Regions from separate parts of the Tessaracoccus zhenghani genome, predicted to be linked through region 3. Evidence: riboswitches for the same ligand, from Rfam matches in the RefSeq annotation. Region 3 holds a riboswitch; each other region holds the start of a gene.
What was found. Region 3 has a riboswitch for thiamine pyrophosphate ahead of ACX1DX_RS07780 (thiamine ABC transporter substrate-binding protein). Riboswitches for the same ligand answer to the same signal wherever they lie in the genome.
Positions count from the first base shown of each region.

Region 1: it holds a riboswitch for thiamine pyrophosphate, as region 3 does, so the genes downstream of both, ACX1DX_RS11195 (MFS transporter) here and ACX1DX_RS07780 (thiamine ABC transporter substrate-binding protein) in region 3, are expected to answer to the same signal.
Region 2: it holds a riboswitch for thiamine pyrophosphate, as region 3 does, so the genes downstream of both, thiC (phosphomethylpyrimidine synthase ThiC) here and ACX1DX_RS07780 (thiamine ABC transporter substrate-binding protein) in region 3, are expected to answer to the same signal.

Region 1 covers NZ_CM137275.1:2,361,613-2,367,340, forward strand. The annotation lists gene ACX1DX_RS11180 (oxygenase MpaB family protein) at 1-539, shown strand, start outside; gene ACX1DX_RS11185 (thiamine phosphate synthase) at 545-1,201, opposite strand; gene thiM (hydroxyethylthiazole kinase) at 1,198-1,971, opposite strand; gene ACX1DX_RS11195 (MFS transporter) at 1,968-3,308, opposite strand; TPP riboswitch at 3,299-3,408, opposite strand; gene ACX1DX_RS11200 (plasmid stabilization protein) at 3,498-3,827, shown strand; gene ACX1DX_RS11205 (SDR family NAD(P)-dependent oxidoreductase) at 3,829-4,518, opposite strand; gene hslR (Hsp15 family ribosome-associated heat shock protein) at 4,601-4,966, shown strand; gene ACX1DX_RS11215 (alcohol dehydrogenase catalytic domain-containing protein) at 4,973-5,728, opposite strand, start outside.
Region 2 covers NZ_CM137275.1:1,903,176-1,908,903, reverse strand. The annotation lists gene ACX1DX_RS09150 (nuclease-related domain-containing protein) at 1-726, opposite strand, end outside; gene thiC (phosphomethylpyrimidine synthase ThiC) at 845-2,563, opposite strand; TPP riboswitch at 2,555-2,663, opposite strand; rRNA gene ACX1DX_RS09140 (16S ribosomal RNA) at 3,334-4,854, shown strand; rRNA gene ACX1DX_RS09135 (23S ribosomal RNA) at 5,199-5,728, shown strand, end outside.
Region 3 covers NZ_CM137275.1:1,612,619-1,618,346, reverse strand. The annotation lists gene ACX1DX_RS07785 (ABC transporter permease) at 1-1,027, opposite strand, end outside; gene ACX1DX_RS07780 (thiamine ABC transporter substrate-binding protein) at 1,024-2,085, opposite strand; TPP riboswitch at 2,120-2,225, opposite strand; gene disA (DNA integrity scanning diadenylate cyclase DisA) at 2,285-3,328, opposite strand; gene ACX1DX_RS07770 (ABC1 kinase family protein) at 3,354-5,018, opposite strand; gene ACX1DX_RS07765 (HEAT repeat domain-containing protein) at 5,121-5,728, shown strand, end outside.

The DNA.
Region 1 (5,728 bases), 750 kb from region 3:
ACGAACGCGTCCGCGGCAAGACGGACGACGGCACGCCCTACCGGGCCTCGGACCCCCACCTGCTCGAGTGGGTCCACATCGCGGAGACACAGAGCTTCCTGGCCAGCTTCCAGCACTTCGGCGACCGGCGCCTCACCCAGCAGGAGACCGACGAATACGTCGCGCAGGCGGCCCCCGTCGGCGAGATGCTCGGCGCCGTCAGCCTGCCGCGAACGGAAGCTGAGTTGCTTGCCGCCATCGAGAAGTACCGGCCCGAGCTGCGCGCTTCTCCGCCCGCCCTCGACACCGTCGACTTCCTGCTCAAGAACCCGCCCGTGCCCTGGCCCGCCCGCCCCGGCTACTGGATGCTGGCAGCCGGTGCCATCTCGACCCTGCCCCCATGGGCGCGTCGCGAACTGCGGCTCCCCGCGGGCCGGTGGTTCGACGTGTTGTTCGGTCAGCCCCTCGGCCGCTTCTCGACGACGATCGTGCGCTGGGCGCTCACTCCCGAAGCCCGTCGCGACCGGTTGGGGGCGCCGCCCCGCGCTTCAGCCTCCTGAGCCCCCTAGGAGCGAGCGAAGCTAGCGAAGGGCGCGGCCAGGATCTCCCGGACCACGGCCGCCGGGTCGTCAGCACCCATCACTGCGCGCACCACGGCGACTCCCGCCACCCCCGCCTCGGCGAGTGCCCGCGCATCCGCCGCCTGCACATCGCCGATCGCGACGACTGGTAGCCGGGTCGCGGAGACCATCGCCGGGTAGCCCGCGAGACCCAGGGGCTCGCGCCCCGAGTCCTTCGTCGGGGTGCGCCTGAACGGCCCGCACCCGACGTAGTCGATCACCCCGGCGAGCTCGTCCGCAGCGCGCACGAGTTCCAGCGTGCCGGTCGTCAGGCCGATGACCGCCGCCGGCCCGAGCAGTTCACGCGCGGCCACCGCCGGCAGGTCGTCCTGCCCCAGGTGCACCCCCTGCACCCACTCAGGCGACTCCCTCAGCGCGGCCAGCGCCACGTCGACCCTGTCGTTGACCACCACCTTCGACGACGGGTTGGCCTCGTGCACCGCCCGCCCCACGTCGAGCGTCAGGCGCAGCAGCTCCCGCGCGGAGAGGTGCTTCTCCCGCACCTGGATCACGCCGGCGCCGGCCCCGGCCGCCGCGGCGGCCGTCGCCACCACGTCCGGTCCGTTCCCGGAGGTGATCACATAGCAACGAAGGTCGATCATTCTGCTGCCCTTTCATCCGCTGCCGACGCGTCCAGGGTGGCGAGCGCGTCCACCAGCGCCACCTTGAACGACCCCGGCCCCGAAGCGACGGCCGCCGCGTCCTCGGCGGCCAGACACAGCCAGGCCGTCGCCGCGTGGGCCGCGTCGAACGGGTCAGCCACCGCGGCGCACGCCGCGATGAGCGCGCCCAGCGTGCAGCCGGTTCCGGTGACCCGGGTCAACAGCGCGTGCCCGGCGGTGACGCCGATCCTGCGCTCACCGTCGGTGATGAGGTCGCGCGCTCCCGACACCGCGACGACGGCGTGGGAGGCCCGAGCCAACAGGGTCGCCGCTTGCGCAGCCTGCTCAGGCGTGTGCGCGGTGTCGGCGCCCCGCCCCGTCACCCCGGTGCCCGCGATGTTCAGGATCTCCGAGGCGTTGCCGCGGACCACGGCCGGCGCCTCGGACAGCAACCGGCGGGCCAGCGGCGTGCGGACCGGCGCGATCCCCACCGCCGTCGGGTCCAATACCCAGGGAGTGCCCAGCGAGTGGGCCCTGGCGACGGTGGCGGGGATGCCCGCCATACCGTCGGAGGAGAGGGTGCCGAGGTTGATCAGCAGCGCGTCGGCCACCTCCACCATCGACGGCGCCTCCTCCGACGTCTCGGTCATCATGGGCCGCGCGCCCGCGGCGAGCAGGGCGTCGGCGACGAAGTTCATCGACACCGCCGCACTCAGGCAGTGCACCAGCGGCGCCCGTTCGCGCACGGCCGTGATGACGTCGGCGATCATGCGGCCACCTGACGGGAGGCGACAGCCTCGAGGTCGTCTGTGAGTTCCCGCGGCCGCAGGGCCGGGCCCACCGCACCGCACACCGCGACGAGAGCGCCGCCCAACACCATGAGGCCCACGACGGCGGCGTCGCGCCCGAACCAGCCCTCCAGCGTGGGCAGGTAGAAGGGGTACAGGGCCGGGATGACGATGGACAGGCTGTAGGCCGTGCCGTAACCCGTGGCCCGCACGGCAGTGGGGAAGCGCTCCGACAGGTACGCGCCCACTGGGCCGTAGGCAGTGACGGTCAGCACCTGCAGGGCGACGGCGCACACGGCGATCAGCCACACGGCCGGGCCGCTCATGATCGCCAGCCACAACAGCGGCGCCGACACCGCCGCGAGCACTCCCCAGATGACGAAGAACCGCCGACGGCCCAGCACGGTGGAAAGGTGCCCCGTGACACCCATCACGATGGCCTGACCGACGGCGGCGCACCCCATCACCAGGCTCACGCTCGTGGGCGCCAGCCCCACGTCGGTGCCCAGCCGGGGCGTCAGCATGATCACGGTGGTGTTGGTCAGGAACCACAAACCGCTCATCAGGCCGAACATCTGCCAGAACGCCGGTGCGTAGGCGCCGGTCAGCACTTCCAGCAGCCCGAGCCTGCGCCCCGTGGCGCGGCTGCGGTGGAACACCGGCGCGTCCGTGACGTGTCGCCCGTAGTAGATCAGCATCCCCACCGACGCCAGACCGCCCGCCGCGAAGGAGGCCCGCCAGCCCCAGGCCGCGTAGTCCTCGGCCCCGAGCGCCACCAGCAGGATGCCCGTGGCGAACGCGATGGTGGCCTGCGCCCACGGCGCCATCGACATGATCAGGCCGGAGAACAGGCCGCGGCGCCTCGGCTTCGACCACTCCATCGCGAGCGGGATCGCCGCTGAGTACTCCCCGGCGATGAAGATGCCGCCGAGGAAGCGCAGCGCGATGACGATCATGATCGCCGCGCCTCCGATCGACTCGTGTGTGGGGACGGCCGCGATGCCGAACGTGCACGCCGCGGTGCCGGCGATGGCGACCTTCGTCGTCGTGGTGCGGCCGAGGTGGTCGGCGATCTGGCCGAAGACCATGCCCCCGATGGGGCGGCCGAGCAGCATCGCCATCACGACGATGGCGCCGGTGGTGGCCGCGGCATGCGGCCCCGCGAGCACGGTCAGGGCCGGGGCCAGCGCGACGAGTGGCAGGAAGATGTGCAGTTGGTCGACGTAGTTGCCCAGGACGCCGCCGCGGAGCGCAGCCTTTCCCTCGGGAGGCAGCGTCCGCGGGGGCGCGGTGGTGGGCATTGCAAGGGTGTGTGACATGGTTCACTTCCTTCGCCGGCATGACCCGGACAGGTTCGGACGGTCCGGGCCGCATCAGCCCCATCTCAGCCCTCTGCCGAGGGCACCCGCGTGGATGGCAGCACCCTAGCCCACCGTCGGTCCGCGCTAAAGGGGGTAGCCGGACGTGGAACGCCGCCGTAGCGTTGGTGGACCGAGCAGGAGGTGGGGATGAGCCCCAAGGCATGGAGCGCCAAGCGCGAACGGCAGTACGAGCACATCAAGGAGGGCCTCGAGGAGCGCGGCGAGGACGAGGACACGGCTGAGGAGATCGCCGCCCGCACAGTGAACAAGGAGCGCGCTCGGGCAGGCGAGGCGAAGGAATCCAGCAGGTTGTCCCGCGAGGACATCTCGTCAGGCCGACGCGGTGGCCTCCGCTCCCACAATGGGCCGGGTGGCCGTACCCGGGACCAGCTCTATGAAGAGGCCAAGCGCAAGAACGTCGAGGGCCGCTCGAAGATGAACAAGGCGGAGCTGGAGAAGGCAGTCGACAAGAAGTGAATCAGCCGGCGTCGCGGACGTCCGCGATGACCTTCTCGCCGAAGTCTGCGCGGTTGAGCAGCGTGATGATCCTGCGGGCCGCCTCGTCTGGCGATGACAGACGACCCTCGTCCTTCAGTGCCTGGAACTGGTCTCGCGCCGGGAAGTCCGTGCCGCGGATGGCTTCCTGCATCTGGGTGTCCACCACCCCCGGGGCGATGGAGGCCACGCGCACGCCCTCGAGGTTCTCCTCGGCGAGCGCCACGGCGTGCATGTCGACGGCGGCCTTGCCCGCGCAGTAGGTGCTCCACGTGGTGTGGGGGCGGCGCGCCGCCCCGCTGCTGATGTGCACCACGCGCAGAGGCGCCCCAGCGGTGCGCAGCCTCACCACGGCGTCGGTCAGGATGATGGGAGCGGTCACGTTGACGTTGACCGACCGCTCGATCTCCGCCGGGTCCAGCGTGCCCACGAAGCCGATGGGCGACACCGCCCCCGCGTTGTTGATCAGGATGATGTCCGAGGCGCCCGCCAGGAACTCCGCGAGTGCGCCGGATTCCAGCCACGCGGCCAGTTCCGACGCCGACCCCAGGTCCACCTGGGCGCCGGCAGAGCGCGACACGCCGAGGACGGCCCAGCCGTCGGCCTCCAACTGCGAGGCGAGCGCGGCACCGAGGCCCTTGCTGTGGCCGGTGACGATGGCTTTTCTGGTCATGGGGTTCCTTTCTGGCAGGTCTCTCGTCGCCACCGTACCGGGCCTCCCCGAGGCCCATTGACCGGGCGATTAGGATCAGCGCATGACCCGACTGGATGCCTGGCTGTGGGCGGTGCGCGTGTACAAGACCCGCTCGCTCGCAACCTCGGCCGTGCGCGGCGGGCACGTGAGGGTGAACGACCTGCTGCCCAAGGCGTCGCAGCATGTGGTGGCGGGCCAGGTCATCCGGGTGCGTAAGGACCAGGACGAGAAGATCCTCGAGGTGGTGGACCCCGGTCTGGCCAAGCGGGTCAGCGCGCCGCTGGCGCAGGCCGCCTACATCGACCGGACGCCCGAGAAGCCGCCACCCATCCCGGAGATGGTGGGCCGCGTGGCGGTGCGCGACCGCGGAGCCGGCCGCCCGACCAAGCGTGAACGCCGGGCGATCGAGCAGCTCCGCGGCCACTAGAGTCGGCTAGGCGCCGGCCAGCAACGCCTCCTCGGCCTGCTTGGTCCAGACGCCGTTGTTCAGCTTCGCGGCGACATGCGGAAGCTTCTCCGGCATGTCCACCAGACGCGTCAGCTCGAGGTCGTGCAGCATCGGGTACACCATGATCTTGCCGCCGCTGGTGCGGTTCATCACCGAGTCGATCGCGTCCTGGAAACCCTTCATGCCGGTCACGGCGTCCAGGCTGATGTGGGTGTCGATGATGCCTTCCTCGATCTTGCGCAGCACGGTGCGCATGTCCGAGACATCCGAGCCTGAGGTGCCCAGCATGAAGATGCGGCGCTCGACGATGCCCTGGAGGTCGAAGTCGCCCAGGGTGCCGGCGGGGATGCCCGCGAAGGCGTTGAGGATCGCCCCTTCGCCGGCGAGGTCCACGGCCTGGCTGACCAGTGCCGGGACGGGCACCATGCACGCGATGTGCGTGAAACCGTGCTGCAGTTCCTCGTCGCCGGTGTTGACGTAGGTGATCGGCACGCTGCGGCCGGCGGCGATGGGATCGACGGTGCGCGACAGGTGCGTCAGCCGGTCGTCGCTGAGGTCTGTGCCGGTGACGCGGATGCCCTCCACCCCGGAGGTGACGGCGCGGATGGTGTGCATCATGCCCATGGGGCCCGCTGCGCCGATGATGGCGACGTTGTCGCCGGCGCGCAGTTCGCCGTTGGCCGGCACCCAGGCGTAGCCGTCGGCCGGGTCGTCGCCGGTGGTGCCGACGAAGCGGATGAA
Region 2 (5,728 bases), 290 kb from region 3:
CGCCTTCACGACGAAGGTGTCGGCGTTCACCGGCACGACCATGCCGCGCACGGCGACGGCGAAGCCCGCGGCCTTCCCGAGGAGCTTGGCTGCCCTGCTGGCCTCGTGGCGCGAGTTGCGGATATAGGGCTGGCGCACGCCGTTGACCATGAACGTGTTGCCGCCCACCCATACCTTCATCCCGGCGTGGTTCTTCGAATTGATGGTGAAGACGCCCGCTGGACCGATCAGTAGGTGGTCGATGTCTGAGTCCTTCGTTCCCACCGGGATCGAGTGAAGGAAGCGCCATCGTGGATCCGCCTTCCGCAATCTCTCGAGCTCAGCGGCCACCAGCCGCTCACCGATGGCACCCCGCTCCCACGGCGAGCGCGCGTGCTTCCCAAGAAGGATGCTTCGCAGGATGGTGGCGCGCTGGCCGACCGCGTGGGCGGCCTCGATCTGTGCCTGGAGCGATACGCCCGGTGTGTTGTGGATGAGGTCGAGGACGGGAGTGGGCTTGCTGGGGACTGCCCCGACGGCCCGTCCCGGGGGGCGGGATGCGGTGAACGCCGCGGGATCCTTCGGCCTCGCCGGCGGCTTCGTCGATTGGCTCGGCTCGGCACTTGGGCGGCGCCAATAGCCAACGGCCGCCTCGAGTTCCGCGGAGAGCTCCGGTGACTCTGGGTGCAGCGTGTGGGCATCCATGTCCTGATAACCCAGCTGCACCCCGTCACTGGAGCGAATCACGTATAAGCGATCTTTACCGAAGTGCTTCCACCGCTTGAAATTGAACGCGGTCGACGACTTGTCCCCCATGGGCCGAGGCTAGCCGCGATCCCTCCGGGCCGCGGCCAGCCCGCCAGAATCAGGCGCTCTGCGCCTCGGAGATGTCCAGGTACACCTGTGCACCCATCTCCCTGAACTCCCGCGACTTCGCCGCCATGCCCGACTCCGCGTCGACACCGGAACCGAACCGGGCCCTGATGTCGCCGCTGATCTTCATCGAGCAGAACTTCGGCCCACACATCGAGCAGAAGTGCGCCGTCTTCGCCGGCTCCGCGGGCAGGGTCTCGTCGTGGAACGCGATGGCGGTGTCCGGGTCGAGCGACAGCGCGAACTGGTCGTGCCACCGGAACTCGAACCGCGCCTTGCTCAAGGCGTCGTCGCGGACCTGCGCCCCGGGGTGTCCCTTGGCGACATCGGCGGCGTGGGCCGCAATCTTGTACGTGATGACGCCGGTCTTCACGTCGTCGCGGTTCGGCAGCCCCAGGTGTTCCTTGGGGGTGACGTAACAGAGCATCGCGGTGCCGTGCATGGCGATCACTGCGGCCCCGATGGCGGAGGTGATGTGGTCGTACCCCGGGGCGATGTCGGTGACCAGCGGCCCCAGCGTGTAGAACGGCGCGCCGTGGCACCAGTCCTGCTCGAGGCGTACGTTCTCCTCCACGAGGTTCAGCGGGATGTGGCCGGGGCCCTCCACCATTACCTGCACGTCGTACTCCCAGGCCCGCTTCGTCAGCTCGGCGAGGGTGCGCAGCTCGGCGAACTGAGCCTCGTCGTTCGCGTCGGCGATGGAGCCGGGCCGCAGCCCGTCGCCCAGGCTGAACGAGATGTCGTAGGCCGCGAAGATCTCGCACAGTTCGTCGAAGTGCTCGTAGAGGAACGACTCCCGGTGGTGAGCAAGCATCCAGCCGGCCATGATCGACCCACCCCGGCTGACGATGCCCGTGACGCGATCAGCCGTCAGCGGCACGTACCTCAAGAGGACGCCGGCGTGGACGGTCATGTAGTCGACGCCCTGCTCGGCCTGCTCGATGACCGTGTCCCGGTACACCTTCCATGTGAGCTCCTCGGCCTTGCCGTCCACCTTCTCCAGCGCCTGGTAGAGCGGCACGGTACCGATGGGCACGGGGCTGTTGCGGACGATCCATTCGCGCGTGGTGTGAATGTCATCACCGGTGGAGAGGTCCATGACTGTGTCGGCGCCCCAGCGGGTAGCCCACGTCAGCTTGTCCACCTCCTCCGCGATGGAACTGGTGACGGCGGAGTTGCCGATGTTGGCGTTGACCTTCGTCAGGAACGCCCTGCCGATGATCATCGGTTCGGCCTCAGGGTGGTTGATGTTGGCGGGGATGATCGCTCGGCCGGACGCCACCTCTTCCACCACCTTCTCGACGGCGACGCCCTCGCGCAGCGCCACGTAACGCATCTCCGGGGTGACGACGCCATTGCGGGCATAGTGCAGCTGCGTCACCCTCTTGCCGGGTATGGCTCGGATGGGCTCCTGCCTGCGGCCGCGCCATTCATCGGAGGCCGCGCCACGACGCACGGCCGCCCGGCCGTCGTCGGCCAGGTCGGTGGAGCGCGCCGAATGGAGTTCAGTGTCACCTCGCCCGGCAATCCACTCCCGGCGCTTCGGGGCAAGCCCTTCCACAGGATCGACGGTGGGGCCACACGTGCGGTAGACGTGCACGTCGGCATTGGGGACGTCACCAGGGGAGTCCGCCAAGCTGATGGCGGTGACCGGGACGTGGATGTCGCCATCGGAGATGGTGACGGCACGATGCTGCGGATGGATTTCCATCTGACTCTCTTCCTTCGCCGGCATGACCCGGACAGGTTCGACGGTCGCAAGCGGCATCAGCTTGATCTCAGCCCGTGCCCGGGCACCCGTGGGGTGTCTGAAGCCAACCACAGCGGGAGCTCACCGCCACCGACGTCTCATGGCGAACGCTCCGCACTCGCCTCGTGGGAGCACAAGCCCCTGTCAGGACGACATCGCCTCGCGACTCGACGCGACGCGCAGCCGGCAGGCGAGCCCAGCCCTACACCGATTTTGACTTCTCCGCAGAGTCTGTCTAGTATTGGTCTTCGCGCAAGCGACTGCTGAACAAGCAAAACCCCCAGTCACATGGGAATTCATGCTTATTTGCGGCTGATCCACCCAGATCAAGCGATTTGACACGGGGAGGCCAACAAGTAAAGTTCTGCGGGTTGCCCAAGCGGCAAATACAACTCAACGGAACAAGCCAAACCGGCCGATTTGACAGGCTGGAACACGGCAAGTAAAGTTGATCGAGTTGCCCCAAGCGGGAATCGCACGGAAAATGGTGTGGTTGAAGCGCGGGTCGCACCCGAAACTTGAGAACTCAACAGTGTGCTTTAAGTCAATGCCAAATACATGCACTGGCAAGGCTTTTCGGAGTCTTGTCGTGCGAACCCGTCTCCCAGCTTTGGTTGGGGATGGATTCCTTTGAATTAATATTGATTAAAGTCCAGTTTTTTGGATTTTGTCGGTATCAAACTAGTTGACAGTTGAGCAGGTGCCTTTTGGGGTGTCTGTACTGATAATTTTCAACGGAGAGTTTGATCCTGGCTCAGGACGAACGCTGGCGGCGTGCTTAACACATGCAAGTCGAACGGTAAGGCCCTTTCGGGGGTACACGAGTGGCGAACGGGTGAGTAACACGTGAGTAACCTGCCCTTGACTTTGGGATAACTCCTGGAAACAGGTGCTAATACCGGATACCAGCCTGCACGGCATCGTGTTGGTTTGAAAGCTCCGGCGGTCAAGGATGGACTCGCGGCCTATCAGCTTGTTGGTGAGGTAGTGGCTCACCAAGGCTTCGACGGGTAGCCGGCCTGAGAGGGTGACCGGCCACATTGGGACTGAGATACGGCCCAAACTCCTACGGGAGGCAGCAGTGGGGAATATTGCACAATGGACGCAAGTCTGATGCAGCAACGCCGCGTGCGGGATGACGGCCTTCGGGTTGTAAACCGCTTTCAGCAGGGACGAAGCGAGAGTGACGGTACCTGCAGAAGAAGCACCGGCTAACTACGTGCCAGCAGCCGCGGTGATACGTAGGGTGCGAGCGTTGTCCGGATTTATTGGGCGTAAAGAGCTTGTAGGCGGTTTGTTGCGTCGGTAGTGAAAACTCAGGGCTTAACCCTGAGCCTGCTTCCGATACGGGCAGACTTGAGGAAGGTAGGGGAGAATGGAATTCCTGGTGAAGCGGTGGAATGCGTAGATATCAGGAGGAACACCAGTGGCGAAGGCGGTTCTCTGGACCTTTCCTGACGCTGAGAAGCGAAAGCGTGGGGAGCAAACAGGCTTAGATACCCTGGTAGTCCACGCCGTAAACGGTGGGTACTAGGTGTGGGGTTCATTCCACGAACTCCGTGCCGCAGCTAACGCATTAAGTACCCCGCCTGGGGAGTACGGCCGCAAGGCTAAAACTCAAAGGAATTGACGGGGCCCCGCACAAGCGGCGGAGCATGCGGATTAATTCGATGCAACGCGAAGAACCTTACCTGGGTTTGACATATGCCGGAAACATCTAGAGATAGGTGCCCCTTTATGGTCGGTTTACAGGTGGTGCATGGCTGTCGTCAGCTCGTGTCGTGAGATGTTGGGTTAAGTCCCGCAACGAGCGCAACCCTCGTCCTATGTTGCCAGCGGGTAATGCCGGGGACTCATAGGAGACCGCCGGGGTCAACTCGGAGGAAGGTGGGGATGACGTCAAGTCATCATGCCCCTTATGTCCAGGGCTTCACGCATGCTACAATGGCCGGTACAAAGAGCTGCGAACCTGCAAGGGTGAGCGAATCTCAAAAAGCCGGTCTCAGTTCGGATTGGGGTCTGCAACTCGACCCCATGAAGTCGGAGTCGCTAGTAATCGCAGATCAGCAACGCTGCGGTGAATACGTTCCCGGGGCTTGTACACACCGCCCGTCAAGTCATGAAAGTCGGTAACACCCGAAGCCGGTGGCCTAACCCCTTGTGGGAGGGAGCCGTCGAAGGTGGGACCGGTAATTAGGACTAAGTCGTAACAAGGTAGCCGTACCGGAAGGTGCGGCTGGATCACCTCCTTTCTAAGGAGCCTGTAGCAGCACGGTTTTTGACTGTGGTGCTCATGGTCGTGTTCTGGGACAGGTGTTTCCAGCGCGGCCGGCACCGGAATGTGGAACATTGACTTTTGAAGTTCGGAGGAAGTCGTTTCTCGTCAGTACAGCCTGGGTCCTTGTGGTCTGGGAGTGGAAATTCGGGGGATGGTTGGTGTCGGGCTAAGCACGCTGTTGGGTCCTGAAGGGTCGGTTGTTTGTGCAACGCCTTCTAGCGGACCATGGTGGCAGTCGCCTTTCGGGGTGGTTGTTGTCCTGGGCTCGCCCGTATTTTGAGAACTTCACAGTGGACGCGAGCATCTTTGTAGATTTTTTGACAAGCTACTAAGTGCGATCGGTGGATGCCTTGGCACCAAGAGCCGATGAAGGACGTTGTAACCTGCGATAAGCCATGGGGAGCTGGTAAACGAGCTTTGATCCGTGGATTTCCGAATAGGGAAACCTTGAAATACCGGAGTCATGTCCGGCAACCTCTGCCTGAATATATAGGGCAGTTGGAGGGAACGTGGGGAAGTGAAACATCTCAGTACCCACAGGAAGAGAAAACAATAGTGATTCCGTTAGTAGTGGCGAGCGAACGCGGAAGAGGCCAAACCTCGTGTGTGTGATAGCTGACAGGCGTTGCATGCGGGGTGTTGTGGGGCCGTTCTGGTTGCGCTGTCGAGCAGCCACAGAGTAAAAAATGATCAGTGAAGTTGAAGTGTCTGTGAATGGCACAGCAGAGAAGGTAAGACTCCTGTAGGCGTAAGTTGATCACTCTGGAGCGTCACCCCAAGTAATGCGGAACCCCTGAAATTCCGCATGAATCTGGCGGGACCATCCGCTAAGCCTAAATACTCCTTGG
Region 3 (5,728 bases):
AGGTGCGGAGTGCTGCCCACACGCTCACTCCGGCGCCGCCCTCGGCGGCGAGTTGCAGGTAGTTGACGACGGTGAACCCACCGTCGCGGTGCAGTGAGCGCCACGCGAGGTTGGCGAGGGGGAGGCCGAGCAGCGCCACGGCCACGGCCAGCGTCAGGCCGAGCGCCGGACCGTCGCGGCGCAGGGAGAGGCCGCGCTCCGAGTCGACGTCGGGTTGCAGCCTCAGGGCGCGGGTCATGCGGGCCTGGGCGCGGCCGCTCAGCCAGAGAGCGGCGGACACGATGACGAGCTGGGTGATCGACAGGGCGGCGGCCGACGGCAGGTCGAGGAGTTGCGTGGTGAGGAACCAGATCTCGGTCTCGATGGTGCGGTAGCGGGTCTGGCCCAGCACCATCACAATGCCGTAGCTGGAGGCGCTGAACAGGAACACCAGGGATGCGCCGGAGACAATCGCCGGCGTCAGGGCCGGCAGCGTCACGGTGCGCAGTGTGCGGAGGGGAGAGGCGCCCAGCGTGCCGGCGGCCTGGGCCAGGCGCGGGTCGAGGCGCGCCCAGAGGGTGCCCACCGTGCGCACGATCACGGAGTAGTTGAAGAACACCATCGCGGCGAGGATGGCGGCCGGGGTGCCGGCCAGGCCGAGCCAGCCGAGCAGCCCGTCGGGGCGCAGCAATGAGCCGAATGCGACGCCCACCACCACCGTGGGCAGCACGAAGGGGATGGTGATGAGGGCGCGCAAGGTGTCGCGGCCGCGGAACCGGCAGCGGTAGAGGAGGTAGGCGCCCGGCAACCCGAGCACCAGACACAGCAGCGTGGAGGCGGTGGCCGTGCCGAGGGTGAACCAGATGGCCCCCCAGGTGCGGCGGGAGCCGAAGACTGAACTGAAACCCTCGAGCGTCCATGAGGTGTCGTCGTGGAAGCCCCGCAGCACGAGCGCGGCGGCGGGCCACGCGAAGAAGAGCGTCAGGAAGGCGGCCGGAACGAGCGCCGTCAGCGCCCATCCCAGCCGCCAACCCAGGGTCGATCTCACCCCATGGCCTCGGTCCAGTCACGGATCCACTGGTCGCGGTTCGCGTCGATCTCTTCGGGGGAGACCTCCACCGGCGACGGTGCCAGCGGCGCGAAGCGGGCCCACTCCTCGGGCAGTTCGGTGTCGGTCGCCGCAGGGTACATGTACATCTCGGTGGGGAACACGCTCTGCACCTCGGGGCTGAGCAGGAAGTCGACGAAGGCGCGGGCGCCTTCCTCGTTCTGGGCGCCCGCGAGGACGCCGGCGTACTCGACCTGGCGGAAGCACGTGTCCAGCAGCGCTTCGGTGGTGGATTCGTCCCCGTCCACTGTGTACGCGGGGGAGGTGGCGTAGCTCAGCACCAGCGGGCGGGGCCCTGCGCCGTCGGCGCCCGAGAAGTCCGTGTAGTAGGCCTCGGTCCAACCCGAGGCGACCTTCAGGCCGTTGTCCGCCAGGGCGGACCAGTAGTCGAGCCAGCCGTCGCCCTTCTCGCCGATGGTGGCGAGCAGGAAGGCCAGGCCCGGCGAGGAGGACGCCGGGTGGGTCACGACGAGGAGGTCCTTGTATTCGGGTTTGAGGAGGTCGTCGAGGGTGGCCGGGATGGTCAGGTCGTGCTCGGCGAACCAGCGCTTGTCGGCGTTGATGCACACGTCGCCGAAGTCGATGGGCGTGAGGCCCTCGGTGGCCATGGCCCTGGCCTCCTCCGGGAGGGCCTCTGACTCGTAACCGGAGAGGACACCCTCCTCCGCGGCGCGCGAGGCGTAGGTGTTGTCGATGCCGAACACCACGTCGCCGAGCGGCGAGTCCTTCGTGAGGATGAGCTGGTTGACCAGGGTGCCGCTGTCGCCGGGCTGGACGTAGGTCACGTCCAGGCCGGATTCCTCGGCGAACCGGGCCTTGAGGTCGTCCGGCAGGCTGAACGAATCGTGGGTCACCACCGTCAAGGTCGACGACGAGGTGAGCGCCTCGGACGTCTCGCGCGCGGGGCCTTCCGTGCCCCCCGGGGTGGCCGCTCCGCCGCAGGCCGCCAGCGCCAGCACGGCGGCGGCCGCGATGGCAGAGTGTACGAAGAACTTCATGTCCGCTCCTTCAAGAGGAGGGCTCGGCGGATGCCGAGGAGAATTCCCAACTCCCTACGCCGGTGCTAACCGGATCAGGTTTGAGGGTCTGCGGCCTCCCGCACTCTCAGCGCCCCGGTGGCGCTCCCCTGTGTTCGGCGTCCACCTTAGCGCAGTCCGGGAAGTGCTCTCCAGGGGGTTCGCGGCTGACGGGCGTCTGTCAGGAACCGCTGGAGTCCGTGATCCGCAGCAGGGCGTCGCGGATCTGGCGCGCACGGCGTGGGCCGATCCCGTCGATCTCCATCAACTGCGACACGGAGGCGCCGAACATCTCCTGCAGGGTGTACCTGCCCACCAGCTTCGACACCATCGGCGCCGGTAACCGGCCCACCCGGGAGAGGAGTCGCACGCCGCGCGTCTCCAGGCTCTGTTCCAGGTTGGCGTTCGCCCCGAACCCCAGCCGCTCCGCCACCAGGCCGCCGCTGAAGAGTTCCTCGGGAGAGAAGTTGTGCAGGGCCAGCAGGTCGAATTCCGAGGGGTCCGACAGGTTGTGCGCGTAGTCCTCCGTCAGCAGATCCGCGACCCCCTCGAAGTGGCTGGCCAGTTCCGTGTGCTGCAGCGCGACCATCCTCCCCTCGACCCCGAGGATGTCCACATGGAACTGCATCTCCGTGGACAACCTGCGGGTGAGTTCCAGGCGGTGCGCGACGTGGGTGAGGTCGCGCAGGGTGACCTGCTCGCCGATCTCGAGCAGCGTGAACTGCTCCATCTGGTCTGTGAGCCGCGTGACGACGCGCGACAGAGTGGCCAGCGTCTGGTTCGCCCGGCTGATCACCTGGGGCACGGTCTCGACGGGATGGCGCCGGCCCCCCAGGAAGAGGGAGACGGTGCTCATAGAGGCCGATACGGTGACCACCGGCACGCCGGCAGACTGGGCCGTGCGGTCCGCCGACCGGTGCCTGGTGCCCGTCTCGGCCGTGGGAAGATCGCCCTCCGGCACGAGGTGCACGCCGGCGGCCACGATGCGGCTGAGGTCGTTGGAGAGGATGATCGCCCCGTCGAGCTTCGCGAGTTCGCGGAGATTCTGCTCGGTGCAGTCGACGCCGAGTTGGAAGCCGCCCGAGCACACCTGCTGGACCCTCGTGTTGTTGCCGAGCACGATGAGGGCGCCGGTGCGGCCGAGCAGGATGCGATCCAGGCCCCCGCGCAGCTGGGTGCCCGGCGCGAGCAACCGCAGATAGCGGCGGATGGCGGACCTTGGCACCTGGACTCCTTACGTCGGGGTCAGTCTACGGGGCGTCGTCGTACAGCTTGCGGCGCCTGTCACGGCGCTTGACGCGTCGGACCGGGGGCCGGTCCTCGAAGAGGATCCCGACCACCATGACGAGGCCCCCGATGGCGGCGATGAGGAAGAAGATCGCGCCCAGCGCGGGGTAGCCCAGTAGGTGGGGCCCGACGTCGGCGACCATCAGCAGGGCGGCCGCCACCGTGATCGCGGCCAGGATCAGCGCGACCGACACCCGGTTGGCCACCTGGTGCAGCACCATGTGGAGCCGGTCCTCGTCGACGGCGTTGATGTTGAAGCTCAACTCGCCCTCGGCGAGGGAGTCGAGGATGCGGTTCGCGCGGCGGGGGAGCCGCTCGATGAACTCCTTGCCCTCCAGCCCGCTCAGCAGCGTCTGGCCGGCGCTCGGGCTGAAACCGGCGCGGAGGATGGTGGAGACGTTGGCGCGGATGGCCTCGATGGGCGTGAAGCCGGGATCCAGGTGCTGCGTGGCCTGATCCAGGTTCAGCAGCGCCTTGCCCACCATCGTCATCTCCGCGGGAGGACGGAGTCCGTGTTCCCCTGAGAGCCGGGCCAGTTCCATCAGCACGGTGCCCGCCTGGAGATCCGGGCCCATGGCGAGCGTGGTGGACACGAGGTGGGTGACGGAGTCACGGAAGGCCGCCGCATCGTAGTCCTCCAGCGGGTGGCCCATCCCGGCCAGCACCATGGCCGCGGCCTCGCCGTCGGCGTCGCCGATGGCCACGAGCAGCTTCACCAGCGACGTCCGGACCCGCGCGGGCAGACGCACCACCATGCCCACGTCGAGGATGGCGATGCGGTGGTCCGGGGTGAGGAACAGGTTGCCGGGGTGGGGATCCGCGTGGAGGATGCCGTCCACCAGCATGGCCTTCAGCATGAAGTGGAACAGCGAACCCGCCAGCGCCGGGCCGTCGACGTCGAGCAGTTCGATCCTGCCGACGTCGGTGATCTTCTTCCCGGGCATCAACTCGAGCGTGAGCACCTCGTCTGTGGAGTAGTCGTCGATGGGGGTGGGCACCACGAGGTCGCGTTCGTCCTCGGCGAGGTCCGCGAACAGGCGCAGGTTCGCCGCCTCCTTGCGGTAGTCCAGCTCGTCGGCCATGGAGCGCCGGAACTGGGCCAGCATCCGCGCGGCACCGAGGCGGGGGCCGACGGGTGTGTTGTGGTCCACGAAATCTGCCAGGCCTGCGAGGGAATCCAGGTCGTTGCGCACCCGGTCGCGCACGCCGGGGCGCAACACCTTCACGACGACGTCGCGGCCGGACTTCGTCACCCCCCGGTGCACCTGCGCGAGGGAGGCGGCGGCGATCGGCACGTCGTCGAACTCCGAGAACATCGCGTTCACGGACGCGCCCAGCGACTCTTCGATGCGCGCGCGAATCTGTTCGACGGGCACCACTTCGACGTCGTCCTGCAACCGGCTGAGCTCGTCGGTGTAGACGGCGGGCAGCAGGTCACGCCGCGTGGACAGGAGTTGCCCGAACTTGATGAAGGTGGGGCCCATCTCCTCGAGCGACCGCGTGAAGTTGCGCGCGTCCTCAGCCGTCTTGTTGCTGTCCGGCGAGTCACCAGGGATCTCGGAGCTCTGCGTGCTGAAGGCGCCCATGTGGCGCACCAGCAGCGTGCCCAACCTGGTGATCATGGCCATGTCCGGCATCGTTGCTCCCTGTCCCTGGTTCTGCCCACAGCGTAGTCGACCCCGGTTTCGCCGGTTGACCTTCACGCGACGTGAGGCTTTACGTTCTGAGGCATGACACGAAATGCCCAGACCCTGATCAATCAGCTCGATTCCCCCGTCGGCACCGACCGTCGCATGGCCGCGCTGGCTCTCGGGTCCATCAAGGACCCGGCCGTCGTCCCGGCGCTGCTGGCGCACCTGAAGACGGAGACCGACGGACGCGTGCGGGAGGACCTCACGTGGGCCGTGGTGCAGCACGCCGACGAGGCTAACGACGAGATCCTCGCCATGCTGCAGAGCGACTCCGAGCACGTCCGTTTCACCGGGGCCCACGTGGTGAGCAAGGTGGGCAACCCGGAGCACTTCGAGCACGTCCGTGGGCTGGTGGCGGACCCGCACAAGGACGTCGCGCTCAAGGCGTACCGGGCCGCTGCCAACACGGGCGGCCATTTGGCCGCCGGTGACCTGGCCGCCCGCTTGGGCGACGGCGACGACTGGCAACGCGACGCGCTGAGTGACGCCTTCCGCAAGCTCGGCCAGGGCGGTGTGGCCGCACTGGTGGCACGGCTGACCGACGAGTCGACGGCCGTGCGTGAGCACGCCGCCGAGGCGCTCGGCTACGTCGGCGGACCCGAGGCGGACAGCGCCGCTGAAGCCCTGGAGAAGGCCACGGCCGACGA